One region of the Clostridium lapidicellarium genome, then DNA from elsewhere that is predicted to be linked to it. Evidence: a T-box and tRNA genes for the amino acid it is inferred to sense, from the RefSeq annotation. Region 1 holds a T-box; the other holds one or more tRNA genes.
What was found. The T-box of region 1 lies ahead of proS (proline--tRNA ligase). A T-box ahead of a tRNA ligase gene usually reads a tRNA of that ligase, here a tRNA-Pro.

Region 2: it has a tRNA-Pro gene. The T-box ahead of proS (proline--tRNA ligase) is inferred to sense a tRNA for this amino acid. The anticodon was not compared.

What each region holds. Positions count from the first base shown of each region.
Region 1 is NZ_JBGFFE010000007.1:109,109-112,530, reverse strand. It holds gene AB8S09_RS07240 (GxGYxYP domain-containing protein) at 1-145, opposite strand, end outside; gene AB8S09_RS07235 (glycerate kinase family protein) at 279-1,412, shown strand; T-box leader at 1,502-1,724, shown strand; gene proS (proline--tRNA ligase) at 1,786-3,219, shown strand.
Region 2 is NZ_JBGFFE010000006.1:35,873-39,294, forward strand. It holds gene murC (UDP-N-acetylmuramate--L-alanine ligase) at 157-1,527, shown strand; gene AB8S09_RS06015 (hypothetical protein) at 1,589-1,921, shown strand; tRNA gene AB8S09_RS06020 (tRNA-Pro) at 1,982-2,057, shown strand; gene AB8S09_RS06025 ([Fe-Fe] hydrogenase large subunit C-terminal domain-containing protein) at 2,186-3,422, shown strand, end outside.

The sequences.
Region 1 (3,422 bases):
AATTATTCTGCTGTATTACATAAAGATATTTTGGAACTTTTGGGTTTTTTATATAGTGACTGCCTGAAAAGGCGTTTGTATTTGTACAAATTAGGCTGCTTAAAAGGATGAAAATAACTGCCGGAATTAAATTTTTTAATTTCATATAGGTTCGCCTCCCAATTCTAGTATGTAATTTTTTGCCGGATTATATTAATGGGGGGAAAGGGAAATTTGGATGGTCTATAGAATACATAATATATAATCATAATTAATGTATAATCATGGAGGTAATAAAATTGAAAGTACTTCTTGCACCAGATTCCTTTAAGGGCAGTCTGCCATCGAGAGGTGTATGTGCCGCACTCAAGAAGGGAATATTTAAAGTATCAGCTGATATAGAGGTAACCGAAGCTCCAATTGCAGATGGAGGTGAAGGAACAGTGGATGCAATTATTACATCTGCCGGAGGGCAAAAGTGTGTTGAATGTGTTGCGGGACCGCTGGGTGATAAGGTGAAAGCATATTATGGAATCCTGAGAAATGGCACGGCAGTTATCGAAATGGCTTCTGCGTCAGGGCTGTACCTTGTTCCCAAAGATAAGCGGAACCCTCTTGTAACTACATCTTTTGGCACTGGCGAGCTTATAGAAAGTGCTCTTGACAGGGGATGCAGAAAATTTATAGTTGGAATTGGAGGCAGTGCTACAAATGACGGTGGAGCAGGAATGCTTCAGGCTCTTGGAGCAAGGTTTTTTGATAGATACGGCAGGGAGATTTCCTGCGGCGGCGGAAATCTTGACAAGCTTGTAAAAATTGATTTGAGTAAAATGGACAAAAGAATTTATGAGAGTCAATTTATTGCAGCTTCAGATGTAAATAACCCTCTGTGCGGCGAAAATGGAGCTTCTGCCGTATATGGGCCTCAAAAAAATGCAACTCCCAGGATGGTTGAAATATTAGACAGGAATTTGCGTCATTATGCCGGTGTTGTAAAGGATATCTTTAACGAAGATCTTTCAGAAACAGCAGGCGCAGGTGCGGCCGGAGGCCTTGGGTTTGCACTTATTGTGTTCTTGAAAGCGAAATTAAAAAACGGGATAGATATTGTAATGGATGTTACTCACATGGAAGATAAAGTTAAAAATAGCGACCTGATAATAACAGGTGAGGGAAATACCGATTTTCAAACCTGTTTTGGCAAAGCACCCTCCGGAATTGCCAAATTAGCCAAGAAATATGATAAACCTGTTATCATATTGTCCGGAGGATTGGGAGAAGGCTATAAGAATCTGTATTCTATGGGGGCAACTTCTCTTTTTAGCATTGAAAATAAGCCCATGAGTTTAAAAAATTCTATGGAAGATACTTCTGACTTAATCGAGGATAGGATGGAGGATATTATGAGAACTATAGCGGCATTTTACCGCTGATTTTCGATTCCGCAGTATAAAAAACTATTGACATTTGATTTTTTATACTCTATTATATAAAATAAGCATGAAAAAATTAGGTAAATATGGAGAACGCAAAGATAAGGATTAGTAGATATACTGTTTTTTTGCAGAGAGGGGAATGAAAGGTGGAAATTTCCCAAAGAGGTGTGTTGAACCTGCCTTGGAGTTCTGTATTTGAAACGATAGTAGGATACAGCGGTGAAATCATCGTTATAGATGCAAGCAGAGTGAATATATTTGAATATGTTAAATAGGGTGGTACCGCCGTATGTGACCTCGGTCCCTTGTGAGGGGATTGGAGGTTTTTTTTGTATTTAAAATTATTATTTAGATTTTGGAGGTAGTTAAGTTGGATAAAAAATTGGTGGAACAGATAACATCTAGAGATGAAGATTTTGCTCAATGGTATACGGATATTGTAAGAAAAGCGGAGCTGGCAGATTATTCTAGTGTAAGAGGATGTATGATAATACGGCCGTATGGCTATGCCATTTGGGAGGGCATTAAAGAATATGTGGATAAAAGACTCAAGGAATCAGGTCATCACAATGTATATATGCCTGTACTTATTCCAGAGCATTTACTTCAGAAAGAAAAGGAACACGTAGAGGGATTTGCGCCGGAAGTAGCCTGGGTAACCGAGGGAGGGAATGAAAAGCTTTCAGAGAAACTATGTGTCAGGCCGACTTCGGAGACACTGTTTTGCGATCATTTTGCTAAAATAATTCATTCCTATAAGGATTTGCCGAAATTGTATAACCAATGGTGTTCTGTAGTGAGATGGGAAAAGACAACTAGGCCGTTTCTGAGAACAGCTGAATTTTTGTGGCAGGAAGGTCATACTATTCATGCCACTAAAGAGGAAGCTGAAAAAGAGACCAGGTATATATTGAATTTATATTCTAAACTGTGTAAAGATGTTTTGGCCATGCCGGTAATTCAAGGTAAAAAAACTGAGAGCGAAAAATTTGCAGGTGCCGTTGACACTTACACTATTGAGAGTCTGATGCACGATGGCAAGGCTCTGCAGGCGGGTACATCCCATTATCTGGGTGAAAATTTTGCCAGGGCATTCGGCATACAATATTCTGACAAGGAAGGTAAGCAAAGGTATGTACATTATACTACCTGGGCTGTGACTACCAGGTTGATCGGTGCTATAATAATGGTACACGGCGATGACGATGGCATGGTTATGCCTCCCAGGATAGCACCAATACAGGTGATTGTAGTACCTATAGCACAGCATAAGGAAGGTGTGCTTAAGAAGGCATATGAATTGAAAGACAGGTTGTCTAAGGTTGTGAGAGTTAGAATTGACGATGATCCTGATAAAACAGCAGGCTGGAAATTCAGTGAATACGAGATGAAAGGTGTTCCAATCCGCCTTGAGGTAGGACCGAGGGATATTGAGAAGAACCAGGTCGTACTGGCAAGAAGGGATACGGGAGAAAAAATAACTGTGCCCATGGACAATTTAGAAAAAAATGTGACTGATCTTTTAGACAAAATTCACAATTCCATGTTTGAAAGGGCAAAATCTTTTAGAGATAATAATACCAGAGATGCCTTGAATATGGATGAATTTAAAGATATACAGGAAAATAAATCTGGCTTTGTCAGGGCAATGTGGTGTGGAGATGCTAAATGTGAAGAAAAGATCAGGGAAATTACAGGAGCGACTTCGAGGTGCATTCCCTTTGACCAGGAACGTATTTCGGGCACCTGTGTATGTTGTGGTAAAAAGGCTAGTAAACTGGTTTATTGGGGAAGAGCATACTAAGCAAGTTTAATATGTCATAATTTATAAAGCATTTATTAAAATTCAGGTGAAGAAGCTTCACCTGAATTTTAATAATATATAATTTTTGGAAACATACATAAATGAATTGAAATATGATTTAAAATGCTGTCAAATTACGTAATATATTGGCTGACAGATTGGCTGGGAATAACTTTAAAAATATTTTGCAAATATTATTTAGG
Region 2 (3,422 bases), on a different contig from region 1:
TATCATTCATATTGTATTCTAAAATCTATAGTTAATCAATACTTATTTATTATAACAGAATGATAATATTTCACACGGAAGTACAATTTTATTGTGTTTTTAGTTAACTTTTGTATATAATTATTGATAGATTAGTTAATAGAGGAGTGATTTAAATTGTCGTTTGATTTTATAAAAAATAAAAAGGTACATTTCATAGGCATAGGCGGAATAAGCATGAGTGGTTTAGCTGAAATTCTACTTAAAAAAAATTTTGAGGTATCCGGTTCCGATGTTAAAGTTTCTCCTGCAACAGATAAACTTAAATCGATGGGTGCTAAAATATATATAGGCCAAACTGCCGAAAATATAACACTGGATATAGATTTGGTAGTATACACCGCTGCTATATCCAAAGACAATGAAGAACTCTTAAAGGCAAAAGACTTAAAAATTCCCTTGATGTCCAGAGCTGAATTCTTAGGAAATATAATGAAAGGCCATAAATACAACGTAGCAGTATCCGGAGCCCATGGTAAAACCACCACTACTTCTATGCTGTCTTCCATAACACTAAAGGCAAATTTGGATCCCACAATATTGGTAGGCGGAAATTTGGATATCATAAACGGAAATGTCAGGACAGGAGACAGTCCGTACTTTATTACAGAAGCTTGTGAATACAAGGGATCCTTTTTAAAATTTTTCCCGTTTATAGGTGTAATTTTAAATATAGATGCCGAACACCTTGACTATTATAAAAATATAGAAAATGTACAAAATGCTTTTTTGAAATTTGCCAAATTGATCCCCAAAAATGGCTATCTGGTATGTTACAGTGATGATAATAGAATAAATAACATAATGCCCGATGTAGACTGCAATATAATAACCTACGGCATAAACAGCGGTAGAATTACCGCCAAAGATATACATTTTGACGAAGTTGGATGTGCTTGTTTCAAAGTATATAAAGATAATAAAATTATACTTTCTTTACATTTAGCTGTCCCGGGCAAACACAATATATTAAATGCACTTGCCAGCATAGCCGTCTCCTTAATTTTAAATATATCAACTGAAAACATTAAATCCGCCTTAGAAAGTTTCAAAGGTACTCACAGAAGATTTGAAATAAAAAGTAAGAAAAACGGAATAACTGTGGTAGACGATTACGCACACCATCCTACCGAAATAAGAGCTACCTTAAATACGGCTCAAAATTATCCACATAAAAGAATAATTTGCGTTTTTCAACCCCACACATTTTCAAGAACTATCAATCTTTATAAAGAATTTACCTCCGCTTTCGACAATGTGGATGAATTGATACTTACAGACATATTCCCTGCGAGGGAAAAAGATACTGGAAAAGTAAGTTCAGCCATGTTAGCCAGGGACATTTCAAAGCGAGGAGTAAAATGCAGTTATATTAAAAGCTTCAATTCAATAGTAGAATATTTGAAAAGAGATTTAAAGGACGGAGACCTATTTTTAACTATAGGTGCAGGTGATGTTTACAAAATAGGAGAAATGTATCTGCAATAATTTAGTGTAAAATGCCTCCAATAAGGTAATACTATAGTCAAAGTTATTGGAGGTGTTTCATTTGAAAAACTTTTTAATATCTGCATCCGTCGACATATTTTTAATTTTATTGTCCTATTTTCTGTTTGTAAAAATAATCAGCGGACCTACAAGACACAAGCTATACGAAAAATTTTTTAGATCTTTCGCCAGATTTATAATTTACCTGTTTTTTATAACCTTGCTCATAACAGGTCTAAGTGCATTCATCTTATATAGAACTTCTTATATAGCTTATATAAATATAATATCTCCTGCCCTAGTATCCGTATTAGTAGGATTTTTAATGTCAACAGTTCCTACAAAAGGTGAAGGCGATAATTCCAATATAACTACGAAATCAAACGATTTCTAAATTTAAATAAAATTTTTACTGTGACGTTCATATAATATATGCTATAATATATTATATGAACGGGGTGTAGCGCAGATGGTAGCGCGCTTGCTTCGGGAGCAAGAGGTCGCAGGTTCAAATCCTGTCACTCCGACCATTTATAAAAGCAATTTGTATATTGTGCAAAGTTAAAACCCCAGCTTACCTTTAAGCTAGGGTTTACTTACATAAAAAACAATTTTTTGATTTATCAACAAACCAATTATACAAGGAGTTGTACCATTAATGAAAAGTCAATATAAAGATCTATTTAAATCCCTAATAGAATCTTATTATAAGGGAAACTTTGAAGATAAAATAAAATTTATTTTGTCAAAAAACAAAATCAGCAAACAGGAGTTGTGCAAAATCATATCTTCATTATGCGGTACAAATATAAATTATAGCCCTGACTTCATAGAAGATTTAAAAAAATCAATAATCTCCTATAAACCAGATGGAAAAATAGTCAACAAAGTAAAACATTGTTCAATGGAATGTGCAGATAAAGATGGTAAAACACTGTGCCAAAAATCCTGTCCATTTGACGCCATATTGGTGGATACCAATAAAAATACTACTTATATAGACAAAGATAAATGCATTGACTGCGGTTTTTGCGTAGAAGCCTGCCCTACAGGAGGAATAATGGATAAAGTTCAATTTTTGCCGTTGGCCAATCTATTAAAAAGTGGTTCTCCGGTAATAGCAATTGTAGCTCCGGCTATAATAGGTCAATTCGGGAAAGATGTGACTTTAGGGAAACTTAGAAGTGCTTTTAAAAAATTAGGATTTGCAGATATGATCGAAGTGGCATTCTTTGCAGATATGTTAACTTTAAAAGAAGCTGTAGAATTCAATAATTACGTAAAAAATGAAAAAGATTTTATGATAACTTCCTGCTGTTGTCCTATGTGGGTAGGCATGTTAAAGAAAATTTACAATAATCTTATAAAATATGTATCACCTTCTGTTTCACCTATGGCTGCAGGGGGAAGAGTGCTTAAAAAATTAAATCCAAATTGTAAAGTGGTATTTATAGGTCCCTGCATCGCCAAAAAATCTGAAGCCAGGGAAAAAGATATAACTAAAGATATAGATTTTGTATTAACTTTCTCAGAAATAAAGGACATATTTGATACCCTCGATATACATCCAAGTGAACTCAAGGAGGAACTTTCTCCGGAATATGCTTCCAGAGGCGGAAGATTATATGCCCGTACCGGTGGTGTATCAATTGCAGTAAGTGAAGCCGTAAAGAGAATCTTCCCTGAAAAATATAAATTATTCAGGGCAGTAAAAGCAAATGGGGTAAGAGAATGCAAATCCATACTTTCCAAAGCTCAAAATGGAGAAATAAAAGCCAATTTCATTGAAGGCATGGGGTGTATCGGTGGATGTGTAGGAGGACCTAAAGCAATAATTCCAAAAGAAGAAGGCAAAAAACAGGTAAACAGATTTGCCGGGAATTCCAAAATAAAGG